Regions from separate parts of the Exiguobacterium sp. R-17 genome, predicted to be linked through region 3. Evidence: riboswitches for the same ligand, from Rfam matches in the RefSeq annotation. Region 3 holds a riboswitch; each other region holds the start of a gene.
The links. Region 3 has a riboswitch for thiamine pyrophosphate ahead of thiT (energy-coupled thiamine transporter ThiT). Riboswitches for the same ligand answer to the same signal wherever they lie in the genome.
Positions count from the first base shown of each region.

Region 1: linked by a shared signal. The riboswitch ahead of ACN9MT_RS06080 (thiamine phosphate synthase) and the one ahead of thiT (energy-coupled thiamine transporter ThiT) in region 3 are both predicted to bind thiamine pyrophosphate.
Region 2: linked by a shared signal. The riboswitch ahead of thiD (bifunctional hydroxymethylpyrimidine kinase/phosphomethylpyrimidine kinase) and the one ahead of thiT (energy-coupled thiamine transporter ThiT) in region 3 are both predicted to bind thiamine pyrophosphate.
Region 4: linked by a shared signal. The riboswitch ahead of tenA (thiaminase II) and the one ahead of thiT (energy-coupled thiamine transporter ThiT) in region 3 are both predicted to bind thiamine pyrophosphate.

Region 1 is NZ_CP184372.1:1,174,047-1,179,774, reverse strand. Features, by position in the region: gene ACN9MT_RS06095 (thiazole synthase) at 1-226, opposite strand, end outside; gene thiS (sulfur carrier protein ThiS) at 229-429, opposite strand; gene ACN9MT_RS06085 (FAD-dependent oxidoreductase) at 426-1,370, opposite strand; gene ACN9MT_RS06080 (thiamine phosphate synthase) at 1,367-1,957, opposite strand; TPP riboswitch at 2,044-2,146, opposite strand; gene nagZ (beta-N-acetylhexosaminidase) at 2,203-3,423, opposite strand; gene ACN9MT_RS06070 (OsmC family protein) at 3,420-3,845, opposite strand; gene ACN9MT_RS06065 (MFS transporter) at 4,036-5,220, shown strand; gene ACN9MT_RS06060 (DoxX family membrane protein) at 5,347-5,728, shown strand, end outside.
Region 2 is NZ_CP184372.1:542,977-548,704, reverse strand. Features, by position in the region: gene ACN9MT_RS02885 (YitT family protein) at 1-253, shown strand, start outside; gene ACN9MT_RS02880 (CHASE3 domain-containing protein) at 455-1,093, shown strand; gene ACN9MT_RS02875 (ArsR/SmtB family transcription factor) at 1,138-1,506, opposite strand; gene ACN9MT_RS02870 (hypothetical protein) at 1,565-1,906, opposite strand; gene thiE (thiamine phosphate synthase) at 2,020-2,658, opposite strand; gene thiM (hydroxyethylthiazole kinase) at 2,648-3,415, opposite strand; gene thiD (bifunctional hydroxymethylpyrimidine kinase/phosphomethylpyrimidine kinase) at 3,396-4,199, opposite strand; TPP riboswitch at 4,315-4,425, opposite strand; gene ACN9MT_RS02850 (murein hydrolase activator EnvC family protein) at 4,490-5,728, opposite strand, start outside.
Region 3 is NZ_CP184372.1:1,897,540-1,903,267, reverse strand. Features, by position in the region: gene pknB (Stk1 family PASTA domain-containing Ser/Thr kinase) at 1-212, shown strand, start outside; gene rsgA (ribosome small subunit-dependent GTPase A) at 238-1,143, shown strand; gene rpe (ribulose-phosphate 3-epimerase) at 1,146-1,802, shown strand; TPP riboswitch at 1,825-1,934, shown strand; gene thiT (energy-coupled thiamine transporter ThiT) at 1,995-2,555, shown strand; gene ACN9MT_RS10200 (thiamine diphosphokinase) at 2,557-3,159, shown strand; gene ACN9MT_RS10195 (amino acid permease) at 3,215-4,618, opposite strand; gene rpmB (50S ribosomal protein L28) at 4,759-4,947, opposite strand; gene ACN9MT_RS10185 (Asp23/Gls24 family envelope stress response protein) at 5,231-5,593, shown strand; gene ACN9MT_RS10180 (DAK2 domain-containing protein) at 5,619-5,728, shown strand, end outside.
Region 4 is NZ_CP184372.1:945,545-951,272, reverse strand. Features, by position in the region: gene ACN9MT_RS04910 (glycoside hydrolase family 3 N-terminal domain-containing protein) at 1-1,289, shown strand, start outside; gene ACN9MT_RS04905 (hypothetical protein) at 1,320-1,616, opposite strand; gene tenA (thiaminase II) at 1,668-2,363, opposite strand; TPP riboswitch at 2,436-2,542, opposite strand; gene ACN9MT_RS04895 (DUF1002 domain-containing protein) at 2,736-3,617, shown strand; gene abc-f (ribosomal protection-like ABC-F family protein) at 3,893-5,728, shown strand, end outside.

The DNA.
Region 1 (5,728 bases), 720 kb from region 3:
CTGTCTTCGCACCAGCCGTATTCGGTAGTAAATCATACTTTGTTAAATCAAGCGACTCCAAGAAATTCGGTTGTTGTTTGTCAAAGAGATCGAGCCGCCGGACGGCGAACGTCAAGATTTGTGAAGCGGACGCATCAATTGCCTCTTGCTGCACCGTAGCATCCGTATATTTCCCCGTTCCGAGTAATAACCGTGATTCGAATGTCTTTTCTCCAATTTGTAGCATGTTTATCCTCCTCCTACGAAATGAACGATTTCGAATGTGTCATTGTTCCGAACGACCGTTTGATTGTAAGCTCCGCGGTCGATGATCTGTCGGTTCTGTTCGACGATGACAAGTTTTTCCCCTAAGCCAAGTTGCGTGAGCATGTCCTCAATCGTCTCAATCTGTTCAATGGTGTGGTCGTTGCCGTTAATCGTAATGTTCATCGAACTTCCTCCTTTAGGGTCAACCGTAATGTGTTTGCCAAGACTTCCGCTGTCGCCGGTGCGAGTAATATGCCATGCCGATGATGCCCCGTCCCTATAAAGATCCGACGGGATGAATCTGCGACTCCGATATATGGCAAGCCGAACTCTGTTTGTGGTCGTACGCCTGACCAGACTTCTTCGATGACAGCATCACGGATCGGTGGATAGAGACGCTCTGCTGCTTGAAGCAGTGACGTGACTCCTGCGACACTAACACCGATCGTCTCGTCGTGCGGTAGTTCGGTCGCACCGATCAATATCCGTCCGTCCGCTTTCGGTACGAGGTAGACGGCGTCATCAAACAGGATCGAGCGTAATGGCTGACCTGCGAGACGGACTGCCAGACATTCCCCTTTGACACCGTGCGTCGCAATCGAAATACCAGCTGTATCGAGCAAGGCTTGGGACCCGCGTCCGGCAGCAACCGTCACCGTTCGTCCCGTCCACGTTCCCGTGTTCGACTCAACCCTAATGAAATCATCACTCTCCTCGATTCGCGTGACGTCCACCTGTTCTTCGATTGGTACCCCACGATTTCGTAAGACATGCATCAATGCAGTCGTTAGTCGTCGCGGATCGATTTGACCGACCGATGGAAATAAGTATTCTTGCCCATTTCGTTTCAATAAAAATGGTTGTTCCCGGTAGCCACAATCGATCCCGGTCTCGCGCGTGAGGCGTCGCGCAAGTAACGGATACAGACGGCGACTTCGCGCGGCAAGCGTATGCAATTCTTCTCTCAGCTCGATGTCCGTCGCAAGCATCCCGGCAGCCGCCCGACTCGTCCCTTGTCCGCATGTTCCGCGATCAAGGACAAGAACGGATTCGTTCTGACAAGCGAGACTGTAAGCAAGCGTCAAACCGATGACTCCACCACCGATGATGATGTGATCCGTCATACCCGTACCCCCTGATAACGCTGAATGGCAGCATGCGGGTCCGCTTGACCGAGAATACCGGATAAGACGGCGATTCCGCTTGCACCGGTCGCTGCGATTTCAGGAATGCGATCAGGAGTGATCCCGCCGATTGCGATGACTGGTTTCGTCGTGAAAGTGACAACTTGCTTCAAGGCATCGATCCCTCGCGGTGGCACGTTTGGTTTCGACGCTGTCGGATAAATATGACCGTACAGCAGTCGGTCGGCTCCTTCCGCTTCCGCTGCAAGTGCTTCTGCCAGAGAGTGGACGGATTTCCCGATGATGAGATTCGGAAAGTGACGCCTTACATCGCCGACGCGTAAGGATCGTCGCGTCAACTGCACACCGATACCAGCGACATGGGCGACGTCGACCCGATCATGAACGGTTAATTGATTAGGCGAATACCCTTTCGCAAGGAGCGCGTCAATCAGTTCTAGCAATTCTGCTGCCGACAAATTCGGTTCTCGAAGATGAAGCTGATCCGTATATGGTTGAAGCGATTGAAAGGTTTCCACTCCATCACGTGGATTGATGGATCCCGTCGAAATCAGATGTAGACGCATCATGTTCTTCCTTTCGATACGAAAAAAGGACCACTCCCGATGTTGAAGGGAGTGGTCCGAAAATGCGCTGAAGCGCTAAGGATATCTAAGGTTTCGAGCCACTTCCCTCCGCTAGTACGAACTAGATCAGGTTCAAAGGGTCCGGATACTTCCGTCTCAGTCTGCTGCGAGACTCCCCTAGTGTCTTTTCGTGTTTAATTGGCTTGCCCCATTAGTTTAGCATGAGTCGCTTTGCTTCGCTAGTCCTAGTTGAGCGCTTCCACTTGCTGAATAAGCTCCGATTTCGTCGGTCGCTGTTGCTTCTGGCTGTCGGCATAGGTCTGCTTCAGCTTCAGGATCCGCATCACTTTAGCATCGAGCATCTCTGACGACAACGTTTTTTCTTTAACGGCTTGCATCACTTTGGTGTGGACCTTCGGATAGGCACCTGCTTCCGAAAACATCGCCATATCAGCTCCGTTGACAAGTGCCTGGCGTGCCGCTTCCGCGAGACCATATCGTTTCGTGATTGCCCCCATGACAAGGTCATCCGTGATGATGACGCCCTTGAATCCGAGTTGTTGACGCAAGAGGTCAGTCAAGATCGGCTTCGAGAGCGAAGATGGATTTTGATCGTCATACACGGGATAGAGAATATGGGCGACCATCACCATCTCGGCGCCCTCTTGAATCGCTTCTTGGAACGGTAACAGTTCCGTTCGCTTCAGTTCTTCCTTTGATGCTGTCACTTTCGGCAACCCGACATGGGAATCGACACTCGTATTGCCGTGACCGGGAAAATGTTTGACGACCGGAATCGTTCCCGTCTCTTGCATCCCGTGCATCAGAGCCGTACCGAGAGTCGCGACGGTCTTTGGATCAGCACTTAACGCACGGTCGCCGATGATTGGATTGTTCGGATTGCTATTGACGTCAAGGACCGGTGCGAAGTCCATGTTGAACCCATAAAATCGTGACAGGTGACCGAGCGTACGTCCGACATCTTCCATTTTTGCAGCATCTGCACCTTGCGCCATCCGTTGACTCGTCGGGAGACGTAATCGTTGATCCGGTACCCGGCTGACCCGTCCGCCCTCTTCATCAACACCGACGAAAACATACGGTTTTTGGTTCGTTTCTTGAATGGCACGCGTGAACGTCAAGAGTTGATCTTCTGACGTAATATTCCCACCAAGCAGTAAGACCCCACCGATCGCATGCGTCTGCAACAATTTCCGGTCAGCTGCTGAAAGTTCCGTGCCGGCAACTCCGATATAGAGCAGTTGATCGATTTTTTCTGACGTCGACATCGCTTCAAGTTGTTGCTTTAATCGTGCTTGTTGTTGTGCTTCCTTTGTCGGCTCAGGCTTTGGTTTCTTCGCCTCCGTCGGTTGCTTCGTTGCTGGTTGTGATGGTTTCGTTGGTTCCGTCGTCTCCTGCGCACACCCTGCAAGCAACAGGCAACCGATCAGTGCTACTTTCTTCACAAAGGATCCTCGCTCCGGACACCATTGATGGAATAATAGACGGAAATCTCAGCGTTCAAGGATTGCGAGACCGAACAATATTTATCCTTTGATAACGAGATGGCGCGACGGACCTTATCTTCCGGGAGATCACCTTCAAGCCGGTAATGAATCGAGATTGACGTAAAACGCCGCGGATGATCCTCTGCCCGTTCCCCTTCGATATCCATTTCGAAATGAGTAATCGTCAAGCGCATCTTCTCTAAAATCGAGACGATGTCGATTCCAGTACAGCCGGCAACGGCATGTAGCAGCAGTTCAGTCGGTCGTGGTGCTTGATTTTCGCCACCGTTCTCCGGTGCTGCATCCATCGCAAGATGATGCCCTGATTCCGTCTGTCCACTAAACCCCATCTGTTTGTTCCATGTCACTGTCGCTTGCATCGTTTCCACTCCTTTGTCAGTAGTCTTCATCTGTAGTATACGCAAAAAACAGCAAGCCTGGAAATTCTCACGCTATTTCGAATAATGGTTCTTTTCCCGAATTCTCGCTTTGCGATACCCGACGAAATCGTTTCATGCTATCCTGTTACTCATAGTTTCGCGCGCAAGCGCCAGAATTGAGGAATCATCCATGTCACCTACTACTCGTTTAAGTCGACGCGATTGGCTGTTGATCGCCACGTTGTCGCTCCTGACGTTCGTTCTCGGAACAAGCGAATTCGTCATCGTCGGGATCCTCGCTGAAATCTCCTCAGCCCTTGATATCACGATCGCAACAGCCGGTACGCTCGTCTCGGCATTTGCCATCTCCTTTGCGATTGGTACACCGATTGTCATGTCGCTGACCGGTCACTTGGAACGGCGTCGCCTGATTCTACGTCTGTTACTCGTTTGGGTCTTACTGAACCTTGCCAGTAGTTTTGCTCCAAGTTACGAAGTATTGCTCGCCACCCGCATCCTGACTGCCATCCTGACCGGTGTCTTGATCTCGCTCGCAATGGTCGTCGCAAGCGATGGCGTGCCTGTCGCGAAGCGCGGTGTCGCCGTCTCATTCATTTTCGGGGGTTTTACACTTGCGAACGTCCTCGGTGTTCCGATCGGTACGTTCATCGGTCAACACGCTGGCTTCGCAGCCACGTTCTGGCTGACGACAGTCATGGGAATGATTGAGTTTCTCGCTGTGTGGAAGATCGTTCCCGTCCAGCAATCGACGGGCTCCGGTTCAATTAAGGAGCAGCTTGGATTGCTCGCTAATCCACGGATCCTAATCGCCTTTTTTATTCCTTCATTTGGATTCGGGGCAACCTACGTCGTCTATACGTATCTCGTGCCGATTCTACAAACGGAACTCGGCATCGCGAAGACGTGGATTAGTCCGATCCTGCTCGCTTACGGTGTCGTCTCGATCTTCAGTAACATCCTTGCCGGCAAGATTGCCAGTAAAAATCCGATGGGTCGCTTACGGTTCGTCTTCGTCGTGCAAGCAATCGTCCTTGCTGCATTATACTTCACGACAGTATCCCTTTCACTTGGTCTGTTTAACATCGCCTTGATGTCATTGATGTCGATTTTATTGACGACTTCGACACAAATCTACTTGATTGACCTCGCCGAAAAGTTCAATCCGGAAGCAAAAGGACTCGCCGCTTCCTTGATGCCGGTTGCGAGTAATGTCGGGATTGCCTTCGGTTCGGCACTCGGTGGCATCGTTTATGCGAACGGTCCGATGATGAACACGGCACTGGTCGGTGGGCTTGTTGCGCTTGTCGCTGCTTTATTAACTGCAATCAGTCATCGTCTCGATCAGCGGTCATGAACGGCTACCTTATCCTTTTTTGTAACAGGTCGATGACGGTTCGATGACGTTATGATGATAGTCCCTATCTTACTGATGATTTTTCAGTATGATGGGGACTATGTTGTAGTAGAGGAGTGTCTGAAAGTGAAAGCATTACACATCATCGGCATCAGTTTAGTGACGATCATCCGGCTCTGGCTCGGAATTCAGTGGTTCATCGCCGGGATCGGCAAGTACATCAATGGCTTTGATGCAAAACCGTTTCTTGAAGGGGCGCTAACGAAAGCGATAGGCGAAGACGCACTCGTCAGTTCGTGGTACGCGACGTGGATCGAGCAACTCGCCTTACCAAACGTCGGGCTGATCAACGTCTTGATTCCGTTCGCAGAACTCGTCGTCGGGATCTTGTTGATTCTCAGTCTATTGACGGTTCCTGCACTGGTCGTCGGGAGCATCATGAATCTCAATTACTTACTTGCTGGAACGATTGCGTTAAACCCGTTGTTCTTAGCTGCCTCAATCGTCT
Region 2 (5,728 bases), 1.4 Mb from region 3:
TATCATTATTTGCGAAAAGGCGGATGAAATAAATGAAGTCATCACAAAAGAACTTGGTCGTGGTGTGACGATCCTTGATGCACGGGGAGGATACTCCAACCGAACGAAGAAAATGGTCTATGTCGTCGTTCAAAATAATGAAATCGTCCGTTTGCAAGAAATCGTTTCTTCTGTCGAACCTAACGCGTTCGTTACGTTCTCAGAAATCCATACTGTTTTTGGGAATTATAAGGAACATTCGTATTCGTTTTAAACTCAAGCGCAGCCTAGCTGTGCTTTTTCTATTTCGTTTACTTTAAAACAGCTTCTCGTATTGCACCAGCTTTCCTGCTTTTTTATTAGGAATACTGATTTTTTTACTTTCTTCTCCCTATTCAAAAAATGGACAGGCTTCACTTTTTTTGCGATAGTAGTTAAGCTTATGACATGTCTATTTATTTAAAGGAATGATTGCATGCACTCACTTTGGCGTCAGCGTATTCTGCTGATCCTTTTGATCAGTTTATTCGCTTCTATCCCAATCATTTACGCCCTATCCGGTTATCGGACGATTGCAACGATAACAGAGCAAATAAAGGATCATGACATACCGTTAATCAATCAAGTGGACCAGTTGGTTGAACATAACCGAGATCGTGCCAATGCGGTGCGTGGTCTTTTATTGTATGAAGATAGTCGTTATCTCGAACAGTATTACTTTTCTACTTCTAAAATTCATGATTTACGAAACAGTCTAAATCAATCGTCGACCACGCCAGGAGCAATCAAGGATTTATTACGTCGCAATAATGTCTGGGAGTCCGAGATTGAACGAGTATTCGTCGTCTATGAGCGTCAGAGTCCAACGGCAGCAAAGCGCCTTGCCAAACAAACGACGCAAACGACACAAACGATTCTCGAGGACTTATCTCGTGTGAAAGATGATTTGTATAAGACACTTCAAGCAAAATTACAACAATCAGATACTTTAGTCGCTACATATAAATGGATGTGTCTCAGTCTCTCTATTCTGTCCTTTTTATTAATTAGTGCGACGATCTTTTTTTCCCACCGGTTCGCACCTAACAAGTCAGACGAATCGTCCTTAGAGTAAACGAAAAGCGCAGCCAAAGCTGCGCTTTTCGTTTACTCTAAAAATTATTCAGATACTGCTTTTCCCTCTTGTACATGCTCCATCGCCATATGAACAAGCGACGACACATGATGGTCATCTAAAGAATAATACACGACTTTTCCATCTTTACGAAACTTGACGAGCCCTTGTTTCAACAGGGAGCGAAGATGATGAGATGCTGTCGCAATCGAGCAGTCGACAGAAGCAGAGACGTCACAAACGCACAATTCCTCTTCGATCGTCAACGCATAAACGATTCGTAGTCGTGTCGCATCTGAAAGGATCTTAAATAATTTTCCGATTTCAAGCGTCGGAATCGTATCAACGACTTGTCCAATCTCAGACGCACGCTGTTCATCAATAGCAATCGTTTCACAACGGGGAATGTCCATGTCCGTCACCTCGTTTCTATTTCTATATTGCACCATGAGAAACAGGACATTTGCAAGTTCAGCGCATCCGCCTACGAATGAGCCAAAATACCAACCATCCCCCTACGTAATCACCGATATCCCAAACGATTCGATTTTGATCGACCGCACGTACACCGATATCGATGATCTTCGTACTCTCCAATCGATTCCTATAACGCTTACGTAATCGAGAAGGAATCGGGAGACGAAGCAGTATTCGATAATAGATGTCTAAGTGGGTGTGTCCCCAAATTTCTGTAGCGATCGAACTTGTCTTGATATACAACGGACGTTTGTAGCGTCTTTCATACTTTTCCTTCAGCAAGAGAGCCATTTCATAAGATACACGATTAGGACGCGGAAATAAAATTTTCCCCAAATGGTAGATCCCCCGATTATCCACGCGAATGATTTGTGGTTCCAATCGATACCGGATCCAATAGCCCCGAAAACGGATCGTCTGCCATTTCAATACAATCACCTCTGAACGGATTATACCCTGTTCTGAAGAGATTGATGCCATTCCCATACAGCATCTGTCATATGTTGTGCAGCACGTCGTCGATCTTCTTTAGCAAAAATTTCCGAGATGACCGCATATCCTTCTAATGGGATAGGAAGAGAAGCGACATTCGTTGCCGTAATTCCACCAATGCCGATTAAAGGTAAGCGCACGGCTTCGCGAATCGCTTGAAGCATCGTGTGTGACATCGAGTCGGCGTCTGCTTTCGATGACGTCGCAAATAGAGAACCTACACCTAAATAAGATGCTCCATCTCGTTCTGCTTCAATCGCTTGCGCGACGGTTGCTACCGATACGCCAATCACAGTGTTCGGTAAGAGACGTCGCGCTGCGGTTAGAGGAATATCTTCTTGTCCGATATGCAAACCAGCTCCGACAAGTAACGCAATATCAATTCGGTCATTGATAATCAAAGGAACATCATGACGATCCGTCAATCTCTTTAACCGGACTGCCTGTTCGAAGAATTCCTTTCCCTGCGCTGTTTTTTCCCGTAATTGTATAATCGTTGCACCACCTAAAATCGCTTCTTCAACGACCGTTTCGATTGCAACTCCCGGATGATATCGACGATCTGTCACCGCATAAATGGAATAATCAATTGACATGTTCTACCACCTCCATCAAATCTTGCTCCGTCATCAGACTGATTGCATTGAACAACTCTCGTTTGAAATTACCTAGACCTTTTTCTGATGCTGCCTGTTCTCCTGCTTTTCCCATGATAAATGTTCCGTGGACTGCTGCCTCAAACGCAGAATATCCTGCACCAAGAAAACTCGCAATCAAAGAAGCTGTCATACACCCCGTACCTGTGACGTCTCCGAGACGCGGCGTACCTACTTGTAGTTCCACTTCGCGCATGCCGTCCGTGATGTAGTCGATTGGACCTGTGACGACAATGACGGACTTTTGTTTACGAGCGAATGCACGAATGATTTCTCGATCCATGATCTCATCACTAGCAGCATCGACTCCTTTTGTTCGTCCATTCTCCCCAAGCAATGTCTTGATTTCTGAAGCATTTCCTTTAACGACCGTACATCCGAGTCTACTCAATTCTTTTGAAAAGGACGTACGCAATGATGTAGCTCCCGCTCCAACTGGATCAAGGATGATCGGAACGTTCAAGCGTCTCGCTTCGCTTGCGGCGAGTCGTTGAGCTGCTTGCATGTCTGCATCAATTGTTCCAATGTTCAAGACAAGAGCTTGCGCAAGTCGAACCATCTCTTCCACTTCGCGAATATCCTCCGCCATGACTGGAGATGCGCCAACGGCGAGTGTGACATTGGCGCAATCATTGATCGTGACTGTGTTCGTCAAATGATGAATGAGTGGTTTGTGTTTAAGAATGGTCGTAAACATGTGTATCCCTCCAAAGTGAATGAAAATGATGTGTCGGTCCAATCCCTTGTCCGAGAGCAAATCCATGACGAATCGCCTCTGTAACATACTTCTTGGCCTGACGTACACTGTCCGGTAAAGCTTCTCCAAGTGCCATCCGTGCCGCAATCGCTGCAGATAAGGTACAGCCTGTTCCATGAGTATGTTGATTATCTAACCGATCTGATGTGAAACGGTATTCCTCTTGCCCGTCCCATAATAAATCCGTGGCAGCTCCCGGTAGATGTCCACCTTTTAGCAAGACGGCTCCAGTCTTCATAGCCAACTGATGCATCGCCAGTCGCATCTCCTCTAGATTAGTAACTGACTGCCCTGTTAAGCGCTCTGCTTCCGGTAAATTTGGTGTGACGAGTGTCGCAAGTGGCAGTAACTCCGCGATTAGTGCTTCCTCTGCCTCCGTCCGCAATAGGGCATGCCCGCCTTTTGCGACCATGACAGGGTCTAGTATGATCGGAACTGTCTGTTTGCGAAGATGTGTTGCAATGACGTGAATCGTTTGTGCATTCGAGACCATACCGATTTTGATAGCATCCACACGAATATCTGAAAAGATTGAAGCTAATTGGGCATCAACGATTTCCGATGATAACTCTTCTACTGCTTGAACGCCCAGTGTATTTTGAGCCGTTACCGCCGTCAAAACACTCATCCCATAAACGCCCAATGCCGAAAATGTCTTTAAATCTGCCTGAATTCCAGCTCCACCACCGGAGTCAGATCCCGCAATCGTCAATACATGTTTCATATTTTTCTCACCTTTCCATCGAGCAATGTAAGGGAGTTGTTACCGACAAAAAAAGCGTCGACCGCTGTAAAAAAGCAGTCGACGCTATACGAAATCGTTATCCAACCATTTCGGTATCCGTTCGGCTCAACTTTCCTACGCTGGTATTATCCAGTTCAGGTAATAGGGTCGAAAACAGATTGGTTTTCCTCTCAGCCGGATTCCTCCAGCTCCCCTAGTTGCTCAAGTATTCATTTCGCCTTAACTGTAGCATAGCGGCAAGAAAAAAACGAGCCGAAGCTCGTTTTGAATTATAGGTATGCTAATGGATTAACTGCATTCAGAGGAGAAGAGGCACTGTACTGATAGCCTCCGACATGTAGTTCGAAATGCAAGTGTGGTCCTGTTGAATTCCCAGTACTACCAAGTGTTCCAACTTGCTGACCTTGAGAAACTGTTTGTCCTGCATGAACAGATAATGAACTCATATGAGCGTAGACTGTCGTATAGACTTTCCCGTCAAGGAAGTGAGAAATCATGACGTGATTTCCATAAGGCCCACCACCTGAAGCTGTAATGACCGTTCCAGCTGCTGCTGCGACGATTGGTGAGCCGACCGAACCACTGAAATCGACACCATTATGGAACGTATAGCCGTTCGCACCGCTTGCTGGTCCAAACCCTTGTGATACGCCACCAGAAGATGGACGAACGAATTTCCCACCGCTCGAAACAACGGGTGGGGCAACTGAAGTAGGTGATTCTGAACTCTTACCTGCTTGTTTTGCTGCTTGAGCATTCGCTTTAGCGGCTTTTTCAGCTGCTGCTTTCTCGGCTGCTGCTCTTTCAGCCGCTACTTTAGCTGCTGCCTTCGCTGCCGCAATCGCACGTTCTTGAGCTTCAAGTGTGGCTTGTAGTTCTTTCGCGTCTAGAAGTTCTGTCGTAAACTTCGTCTTACCTTTTCGTAATTTTTTAAGCGTAGCACTGCGTTCTTTCATTTGAACTTTCAACGCTTTTTTTTGTTCGATTAATGTTTTCTTCTCTTCAACCTGCTCCGCCTTTTTTTCAACGAGCGCTTGTTTTGCTTCCGCTAGCTTTTGTTGGGTTGCGATGTAATCCGAAATCATTTTATCATCTTGCTCCGCGATTTTTTTCCCTGCCATGACACGACTAAATAAATCACCTAAATCCTTCGATCCAAAAATGACTTCTTCCCATTTGATTGAGTTTCCATCGTTTTCTTGGAAGACACGTAGACGATCACCGAGTAGTTCTTCTTGTTTTTTCAACATCTCTTCGTAGCGAACGATGTCTGCTTTTAATTCATCGATTCGCAAATTCAATTTCTCGATTTGTTTATTTTTTTCGGAAATCTGAAAAATCTTTTCGTTGATCGCTGCATCGATTCGATTGATTTGACGTTGTTCTTTCGAAATTTTCGACTCTTGTTTTTTAATTGCTTTTTCTAATTTACGTTGTTCTGCGGCATTTTCAGCCTTTTTTTCTTTGATCGTTGCTGCTGCAATTGGTTGTGTTCCTGTTATAAGTAA
Region 3 (5,728 bases):
ACGAGGAACCACCGAAACAAGTCATCCGGATTGAGACGGAAGATGCGAAAGGGAAGCGGACCGTCATCGAGGAATCAATTGACCAAGATGAGACATTCGACGTGCCGGTGACGATTGATCCGGGAGAAGAAGGCAAGATTACGATTTATAAAGACGATACGGTGTATCGTTCAAAAACCATCACGTACAATCAAGCAAAAGACGCACAGTGAATGTGATGAAAAAGGAGTGCATAGGATGACGGAACAACGCATCGAAGAGAATCGAGAAGGAACGATCATACGCCTGCAGGGTGGCTTTTATGATGTCATGACACCAGAAGGAGAGGTCCGTTCACGGGCAAGAGGGAATTTCCGAAAACGCGGCATCAGTCCAGTCGTTGGAGACGAAGTCGTTCTTCATATCGAAAGTGAGACCGGGTATATTCTCGAAGTGAAGGAGCGGGACAACTTTTTAGTACGCCCGCCTGTCGCGAATATCGATCAAGCGTTGCTTGTCGTCTCGGCTGCAGAACCTGATTTTTCAGCGCACTTGCTCGATCGTTTCCTCGTCTTGATCGAAGCGAAGGAAATCCAACCCGTCATCCTGTTAACGAAGATGGACTTGCTTGATGATGTCAAAGGTCCTGCAGTTAGAGAGGCAATTGCCGCTTACCGGAAGATTGGTTATACGGTCATCGAGACATCAAGTGAGACATTGACAGGTGTTGAACAAGTCCGTCCGTTACTGGCCGGGAAAACGAGCGTTCTTGCCGGACAATCCGGTGTTGGGAAAAGTTCGCTCTTGAACGCACTTGAACCAACACTCGACTTAGAGACGAGTGCGATTTCGAAATCACTCGGACGTGGACGGCATACGACACGTCACGTCACGTTGATGCCACTTGCCGAAGGCTTGATTGCTGATACACCAGGTTTCTCGAACCTTGATTTTCCGTATGATATGGAAATCGAGGATGTACGGTGGAGTTTTCCTGAATTCGTGGCTGTACAGGACGAATGTAAGTATCGAGGATGTTTGCACTTGAATGAACCCGGATGTGCCGTCAAGGAAGCCGTCGAAGCACAAGAAATCATGTCCTCTCGTTATGAGAACTATGGTATGTTTATAGACGAAATCAAGAATCGAGCCCGGAGGTATTGAAGATGATTAAAATTGCACCATCTATCTTATCAGCAGATTTTGCGAATCTTGAGCGTGATGTCAAAGCAGTCGAGGCAGCAGGCGCGGACTATATCCATTTCGATGTCATGGATGGTCAGTTCGTACCGAATATCTCGTTTGGACTACCTGTGCTCAGCAGTTTACGTCAAAAGACGGATATGGTCCTTGATGTCCATTTAATGATTGACCAGCCAGAACGTTTCGTTGAAGATTTCGTTAAGGCAGGGGCAGATATCGTGACGTTCCACGTCGAAGCGACGAACCACGTCCATCGTGTTTTACAACAAATCAAGCTAGCTGGTGCAAAAGCAGGGGTCGTCTTGAATCCTCACACGCCATTATCAACGATTGAACACGTCCTTGAGGATGTCGATATGGTCTTATTGATGACGGTCAATCCGGGCTTTGGTGGACAAGCCTTCATCGAGAGTGTCATGCCAAAACTCGCATCACTTGCACAAATGAAAGCAGATCGTGATCTGACATTTGAAATCGAGATTGATGGTGGCGTCAACCCGGCAACAGCAAAACTTTGTATCGAAAACGGTGCGAACGTTCTTGTCGCGGGATCAGCAATCTACAATGCACCAGATTATGCGGAAGCGATCACTAGCATTCGTCAAGGGGCTGCCGTATAATAAGAACGAGAAAACGAAATATGATGACCGCAAGGGGTGTCGCTTGAAAAGCGGCTGAGAGGAGTCTTTTAGACTTTAACCCTTCGAACCTGTTCCGTTCAAACGGACGTAGGGATGTGGCGCACGCAGGCAGTACGGCGTTCGTCGTACTGCCTTTTTGCGTCCTCTCGTACAATGAAGGAGGAAAATAGCATGAAACGGTTACAAATGATGATGGAAATTGCCATCTTCGCCAGTCTCGGAGTCGTCTTTGATTTACTGATTCCATTCAAAATGCCACAAGGTGGCTCGATCAGCTTAGCGATGTTACCGATCTTCGTCATGGCATTTCGCCACGGGGTCGTCGGAGGGGTCGTCACGGGAGCGCTTGTCGGTACGATTCAATTGATGTTCGCTCCACAAGTCTTGACGATCGTTCAACCGATGCTTGACTATACGATTGCGTATGGTGTCGTCGGATTAAGTGGTCTGTTCGCGCGTCAAGTCAGACTAGCCGCACGCAATGGACAAAAGAAAAGCTTGATGGCGTTCGTTCTCCTGGCGACGTTATTAGGCGCAGGACTCCGTTATATCTGTCATGTCATCAGCGGAATCGTGTTCTTCGCGAAATATGCAGAAGGTCCAGTCGTGCCATATTCATTAGTTTATAACGCGACATACATGGTACCATCTTATGTTTTATGCGGTGTCGTCGCGGGTCTCCTCTTTACAACTGCGCCACGTTTACTACGTTATTCAGCACGAGGCGTCTGAGATGCGGACGATTCTCGTGTGCGCCGGTCCTCAAGAAGAAGTGCCGGATTTACGGACGTTTTGTCAGCCAGGTGACTTTATCGTCGGTGTCGACGGTGGTGTTCAGACGATTGAATTGTTTGGGCTGACATGCGACCTGACGATTGGTGATTTTGATTCGCTTGGTTATGTACCTGAAGGGGCAATCGTTCATCCGGCCGAGAAAGATGAAACGGATCTCGAACTGGCACTTCGTACAGTTTCAGAGAAGAAACAGTTTGAGGATACCTTCATTATCGGGGCGACAGGTGGGCGGCTCGACATGACCGTCCAAAATGTATATCTATTGAAGCGATACCCAGAGGCACGACTCGTGACGAAACGAGAAGAGGTACGATACTTGGCTGAGGGAACGTATGCAGTCGAAGCCGAAAGCTATCATTATCTTTCGTTCATTCCACTCGTACCATCGACTTTAAGCTTATCCGGAGTCAAATATCCACTTGATACACATCCAGTACCGGTCGGAGGTTCCTTGACCGTCAGTAATGAATGGAGTACGTCAGAAGCGACAGTAGAGCTCCATCAAGGAGAACTATTGATGATGCGGACGCTTAAGGAATAGAACAATCATACAAAAAGAGGCCGTGGATGACTCCGCGGCCTCTTTTTAGATGAAATTATTCTTCGAGTTGAGAAGGGGCGACACGGATGTCGCTTTGAGCGGATAGATGTTTTCCTTTGACGAAGAGATGATAACTTCCCCACATGACAAGGAAGAAAGGAACACCGATGTATAAAGCAATCCGTTGATCCGCTTGAAACGCAAGACTGACGAGGACGACGACATTAAGTGTCAACGATATCAACGGTAATACTGGATAGAATGGCGTCTTGAACTTTAGTTCGGATAGATCATGTCCGTTTCGGATGAACTGACGGCGGAACGCAAGTTGCGAAGCGGAAATTGAAATCCAACCGACTTGAGCGCCGAGTCCAGCTAAAGACAAGAGCCAGATGAAGACGGTATCCTCTGCGAAAAATGCTGTCAGAAGCGATAACATTGCAAACATCATCGTAAAGAGTAAAGCGCGCATCGGCACACCACGTGCATTAACATAAGATAATTTCTTTGAAATCATCCCTTCTTGTGCCATTGCCCATAACATTCGGGTCGCGGCATACAGTCCCGAGTTCCCGACGGATAATAGTGCTGTCAAGACGACGATGTTCATCAAGTCAGCGGCATACGGGATGCCGATCGCATCAAAGACCATGATGAATGGACTACTGACTCCGCCAGCCGTCTCATACGGAATCAATGCACCGACGATCGTGATCGATAAGACAAAGAAAATGAACGTCCGCCAAACTGTATTCCGGATAGCTTTTGGAATCGATTTTTCAGGCGTGTCAGACTCCCCAGCCGCGACACCGATCAATTCCGTTCCCTGAAAAGCAAAATTGACAGCAATCATCGTCGTCAAGACACCGAGAATTCCGTTTGGAAACCAACCGCTTGCCGTGAAGTTCGCAAACAATGAGGATGGACGATCTGCTTCCATCGGTAACCAGCCAAACCAAGCTGCGCCACCAAGAATGATGAAGAAAAGAATGGCGAGTACCTTTAAACTTGAGAACCAGAATTCCGCTTCCCCGAACGCTTTGGCGGAGACGGCGTTTAAACCGAATAACAAGACCGTAAAGACGGTACACCAGACAACGACCGGCACATTCGGAAACCAACGGTCCATCAAACTACCGGCAGCTGTGATTTCAAGTGCCACCGTCACAGCCCAGCCGAGCCAGTAAATCCAACCGACGGCAAAGCCGATACCTGGTCCGATGAAGCGTGTCGTATACGTTTGGAATGATCCTGAGACTGGCAAGAAAACTGCTAACTCCCCTAAACATAACATCGTCAGATACATGATGGTCCCACCCACGATGTAACTGAGGACCGCCCCGAGAGGTCCTGCTTGTGAAATCGTTAACCCTGATCCTAAAAATAAACCTGTTCCGATAATTCCACCGAGTGAGATCATGAACAGGTGTCGACTCGTCATCTCTCGTTTGAGTTGCATGATGACTTCCCCCAATTCTGACAAAATAAAGTACGTTCCTATCGTAAGCGTTTTCAATAAAAGCGACAATTAGTTTATGAGAAAAATAAATGAGAGAATAAAAAAACCGGAAGGGAAGATTCCCATCCGGTGGTTGCGCCTTATACGCGTTCGACTTTACCTGATTTAAGAGCTCGAGCTGAAACCCAAACCTTTTTCGGCTTACCGTCGACGAGGATACGTACTTTTTGTACGTTGACTCCCCAAGTACGTTTTGTTTTGTTCAATGCGTGTGAACGGTTGTTACCCGACTTTGGCGATTTCCCAGTAACGTAGCATTTACGTGCCATGCGTTCCGCCTCCTTTTATGTTGTTTTGCGTTCGTCCTAATAGACACTTTGCTATCTTAGCATGGTGTCAGGGCGGTTGCAACATAAAAAAAGTAGCTGACAAGAAAAAAACTTGACAGACAACCTCGAAATTTAAAATAATAAATGAGGATGATGGTAAAAGTTCATTTGACCGCTACTATTTTTCACTTATTCATTGTATAGTCAGTACGGCGACTTTTCAATAGTAGGTCCTTATAGTAGAATTATGAGAAGAATACAATATTCAAAGGGGGCTACTCAGGTGGCGATCGAGATGAAAACGACCTATGGAAAGATTGATGTAGATAATGATGTCGTCGCGCAACTTTCGGGCGGCGCAGCAATGGAATGTTTTGGTGTCGTTGGTATGGCATCTCAGTCTCAAATCAAGGATGGTCTTGCTGAACTCTTAAAACGTGAGAACTTTGCACGCGGTGTCATCGTTCGACAGGCTTCAGAGCAGGTCCATATCGATATGCATATCATCGTAAGCTATGGAACGAAAATCTCAGAGGTGGCGAACAACGTACAGAGTCGCGTGAAATACACGCTCAGTCAGGCACTAGGTCTTGACGTGACATCTGTGAACATCTTTGTCCAAGGAGTCCGCTTGACGAATGTCTAAGGCGGGAATAGAGGAGGAAACTTTAGTGAGTGTAGATCGTTTAACAGGAGCGCAGTTAGTCAAGATGATTCAAAATGGCGCGGCGAATCTCTATCAAAACGCAGATTTCGTCGATTCATTGAACGTCTTCCCTGT
Region 4 (5,728 bases), 950 kb from region 3:
TTCAAACTGAAGGCGTCGCAGCGACCGCGAAACACTTCCCGGGTCACGGCGATACCGCGACCGATTCCCATTATGGCTTGCCGGTTGTCGACCGGTCCCTGGAGGAGCTGGAACAAGTCGAGCTCGTCCCGTTCAAGCGAGCCATCGCCGAAGACATCGATATGATCATGACAGGACACATCGGAATGCCGCAAATCGAGTCTGAAGTCGTCACGTCAAAAAACGGCACTTTCCCTTTACCTGCGACATTGTCGGATGACGTCATCACGGGCGTACTGCGCGAAAAACTCGGCTACGATGGCATCGTCATCACGGATGCTTTGAATATGCAGGCGATCGCCGACAATTTTACGGAATCAGAAGCCGTTCTGAAAACATTTGACGCCGGTGTCGACATCGCGCTCATGCCGACGATTCTTCGTTCCGAGCAGGATGTCACAAAACTCGACCAGATTTTTAAGGACGTGATTGCAGCAGTCAAAGACGGACGTCTGTCAGAGGAACGGATCGATCAATCGGTCGAGCGGATCCTGACGCTGAAGGCAGAACGCGGAATATGGAATGGCACGACGGATACGACATCCTTAGCAGATAAACTCGCGCAAGCGAACCAAATCGTCGGTAGTCCCGAACATAAAGCAAAAGAACGCGCGATGACGGAAGCCGCGGTCACACTCGTGAAAAATGATCAGCGGACGTTACCCTTCAAGCCGAAAAAGAATGCAAACGTTCTTGTGATCGCCCCTGCGACGGATCAAACGGACAGCATGAAAAAGACGATTGCTTCCCTGCCTAAGAACCGGAACTGGCACGTAACGACAGCGAATTACTCGGCTACTACGCTACCGCTCGACCAAAACCCGACACTACGGGCACAACTCGATGCAGCAGATTACATCATCGTCGGTTCAAACGTCAATACGAGTGCCAAACTACTGCCTACTGCACCAGAGCAAGCGATTCCGGCTTCAATCTTCCGGTATGCGAAACAAACAGATATACCATCCGTCTTGCTTAGCCTCCGCAATCCATACGATGTCGCCGTTCAACCGGACGCACCGGCACACGTCCTCGTCTATGGTTTTAAAGGGGATCCGAACGGACCGGACTCCGAAGCAGGCAATCTGAAATCAGCGGGACCGAACCTCCCTGCCGGTATCCGAGCGATTTTCGGAACGTTTAAGCCCCAAGGCACTCTACCTGTTGATGTACCAGTCTTTCAGAACGGTATCTTTACCGATCAACTGCATCTCGAATTTGGTGACGGCTTTAAAAATTGGAAAAAATGAGAACATGATACACAAAAGACCGAGACTCCTTTAAAGGATGCCTCGGTCTTTTAACGATTGATACGGATAATCCGCTTCTTCTTTCGCACGATGGTAGACGCGGTATAACCAATAGGTCAGTAATGCATAGACGACAATGACAAGAACAGCAGAAATGTAGCTCCCCATGCTATATGCTACCTTGAAGTTTCGAGTCGTAGCGGATATACCGGACAACACGATTAACGTTGGAATGATATATCCAATAAATCTTACTTTGACTTTACCCAGCATTCGTTGCACGGCATACGCGGCGCTGATCGCGAGTATGATCACGATGATTTCCATTTCTACCCCTACTTCCGCTAAATGTTATACCTAATTCTACCATTCAACTCTTTAGGAAGATACCGTCCGTGCTGGAATCGTCTCGTAAATCGACGTAAACGTTTCTTCCGTCCATCCCATATGCCAAAACAGCAACTCATAATAACAGCTCGTCACGAAATGCCGTTTCATCCGCTCTCGTTCAGTCGGGCTTGCTTGTTCCGCCAACGTATCAAGCCGTGCAATCTGTTCAAAGACGACCTTTTCGAACCATTCCGAACTATATGTGTCGATCCATTGCTGATAGATTTTTTCATCCGGTGTACACGTCAATAATTGTTGTCCAACTTCATAATACAACCAGTAACATGGCAAGATGGCAGCAATCGTCTCACCAAGCGTCCCTTCACTCGCATGATGCATGTGTGAGACGTAAGCATATGCCGTTGGTGCCGGTTCAAATGCTTCAAGGTCTGCTTCTGTGATACCGAGCGGCTCGAAAAATGATTGATGCAAGCTCAGTTCTGCCCCATATGTCGAAGTCGCGTGCTCGGCAAGTGTCGCGATCGTCGCAAAGTCATCTGCTTTTGACGCTGCCTTCGCTTGAATCTTCGCAAAGTGTTTTAAGTAATACGCATCCTGCATGACATAATGTCGAAATTTCGAGAGCGGTAACGTTCCCTCGCCGATTCCTTGAACGAATGGGTGCGTAAAACTACTGTCCCAATACGCTTGTGCTGCTTGTTTGATTTCTTGTGTGAATGTCATGATCTCATCCTCCTCGTTTTTATGAAACGAAAAAACACCACCCCGAAACACACGGGCATGGCGCAAGAAGAACAAGACTTGACGCCACTTCCCTCCGTAAGTACGAACTTAATCAGGTTCAAAGGGTCCGAACGTCTTCGTTCGTCTCAGTCGGTCAACCGACTCCCCTAGTGGTCATTATTCGATTCAAATCCACTATAGTATGCTGAAAATGGAAGTCAAGTTGTCCTCTTTTCGCTATACTATGGAGTGTCAGAAGGCGGATATCGTCTCCATCTACAGACCGATTCCGAACTTCTTTCGTTCTCGTACACTAATTTTAGTACCTGATACTATAATTCATTCTGTTACTTACAATTGGAGGATTTCATTATGCATACACCAACAAAAATCATGGCGTCAGCCGTTATCGCTTCTGCTTTATTACTTCCGACAGCCGCATCCGCCGAGCAAGTCGTTGATAAAACGATCGTCACTCTCGGGGAGTCACTCGGCGCAAAAGATAAGGCTTGGGTACTTTCACGTCTCAATGCACCAGAAGGTATCACACCGATCATCGCAACCTCTGCAGACGAAGAAAAATACCTCGGGAAAAACATTCCCCAGTCACAAAAGGGCGGCAACATGTATTCATCCGCTAAGATCGAATTGACGGAAAAAGGGGACGGACTTTCCGTTGCGACGGAAAACATCACGTGGGTGACGAAGGATATGTACTTGAACGCTCTCGTCACGGCAGGTGTCAAAGATGCCGACATCACGATCACTTCTCCTTATAAAGTGACTGGAACATCGGCACTGACAGGAATCATGAAAGCCTATGATCAAACTTCGGCTGAGACCGGAATCAAGCTGAGTGACGAACGGAAAGATTTAGCACAGCAAGAATTATCGGTCACATCAGACGTCGGGAAGACAGTCGGGACAGATAAAGTCGCTGATTTGATGAATGAGATCAAGGCCGAAATCGCGAATCAAAAACCGGAAACAAAAGTTGAGATCGAAAACCTGATCGTCCAAGTCATTCAAAACAACAACATCCAACTGTCTGACGCACAGATGGATCGGTTGACGAATCTATTCAATCAAATGGAGCAAGCGAACATCAACTGGGGGCAAATCGAGAGTGGACTGAAAAATGCTGGTCAAGACATCCATTCGTTTGCAACGTCCGAGGAGACAAAAGGATTCTTCGCTAAATTATTTGATGGTCTGAGTGACTTCTTCAGCTCGATTGCTGGTGTGTTCAAATAATTCAGACTTCCGCAATTAACAAGATAATGGTAAACTGATTGTATCTGAAACGAAAGGTGGTGTGAAATGATGGACTTTGCCGCGTGCAAACATTGGTTAATGGAACAATTGTATCGGTTGCGCGCGATTTTTCATGGAATGGCGTTCTAAGGCACCCGTCTGCCCTTTTTAGAACTTCATGATTGAAAAATACAGCAAAGCGCATCTTTCACACACTAGGGAGAGTGCTATTTGCGCTCTCCTTTTTTTAATGCGCGCGAAAGGATCAACTCATTATGATGATTTGCGACATTCAACATCTGACAAAACAATTCGGAGGCGAAACGATCTTAACGGACGTTTCCCTCTTCTTAAACGAACACGATCGTGTCGGTCTGATTGGACGAAACGGAAGTGGTAAAACGACATTACTCCGCTTACTTGCTCGCCTTGACCAACCGGACGGTGGCGTCATCTATCAAAAGAACGGTTTGACGATTGGCTACTTGGAACAACTTCCCACTTATGCCGAGACAATGACCGGACTCGACGTCCTTTGGACGGCGTTTGAAGAGATCCTCGCAATCCGTTCTCGGATGCAACAGTTGGAGCTTTTGATGGCGACAGCGCCAGATGATCTGGATGCACTACTCGTTCGATATGCGGAAGCGATAAATGCATTCGAACAAAAAGATGGCTATCTACTCGACTCGAAGATCGAGCGCATGGTGAACGGATTACATTTACGTCCGTTACTCACTCGCCCTTTCCATCAGTTGAGCGGCGGTGAGCAAACGAAGATTTGCCTCGGTCGCATGTTGCTGATGGAACCACACCTCCTGATCCTTGATGAGCCGACGAACCATCTTGATTTAGCTGCCGTTGAATGGTTAGAACAATTCTTACGGGACTACACTGGAACTATCCTGCTCGTCTCTCACGACCGGGTCTTCTTAGACGCCGTCGTCACCTCGATCGTCGAGCTCGAAGATGGTGAACTGACCTCCTACCTAGGGAACTACAGTGCGTTCGTCGTCGAACGAGAACGTCGCTTGATGGAACAGTTCCACGCCTATCAGGAGCAACAGAAAAAAATCAAGAAGATGAAGGAAGCGATTCGTCGACTACGGCAGTGGGCAAACGAAGCATCTCCACCGAGTGAGAAATTATTCCGTAAAGCAAAATCGATGGAGCGGGCACTCGAGCGAATCGAACGGATCAAACGACCGCAACTCGAAGCCAAAACCGCTGATGTCTCTTTTTCTTCTACCGATCATACGAGTCAAGTCGTCTTTCGCGCTGAAGAGCTCTCTTTCGCTTACGATTCCCGTCGCATTTTCGATGTTGTCTCGTTCGAAATCATGGCTCAAGATCGGGTTGCAATCGTCGGAACGAATGGGAGCGGGAAATCGACGTTGCTCGCACTGTTGCTTGATGAATTGTCACCAGACGCAGGCACGCTCACGCGTGGACCATCGAACCGGATCGGTTACTTGTCCCAACATGCTCATTTCGAGGAGGATGCTCGCTTAATCGACTGGTTTAGAGACCGCATTGCCGTTCCAGAAGCGGAAGCCCGCCATATTCTTGCCCGGTTCCTGTTTTTCGGACCGACTGTCTTTCGGTCTATTTTGTCACTAAGCGGAGGAGAACGTGTTCGATTGCAGCTTGCCGTACTCGTTCATTCGTCGATCAACGTTTTGATTCTCGATGAGCCGACGAATCATCTAGATATTGAATCAAGAGAGACGCTTGAAGAAGCACTCGAGAATTTTTCTGGTACATTGATCGCCGTCTCACACGACCGCTATTTCTTGAATCGTCTTTTTCCAAAAATCATTTGGCTTGACCATCAAATTACTTCGTATACTGGAAACTATGCTTATGCAGTGGAGAAACGACAAGCCAGTCATGGCACACCACCTCAGATAAATCATGAGAAGAAATCGAAAATTTCAAAGCGTTCGAAAGCACCTGCGAAAGAACAGTCCATTGAACAGCAAATAGAAGAGTTGGAACTTCAAGTCGTACATCTTGATGCCGTTCTTTCTCATGTATCCGCGGAAGAAGAATGGATGACGGTCGAGATGGAAAAAGAAGCATTGTTACGAAAAATTGAAGGTTTGTATGAA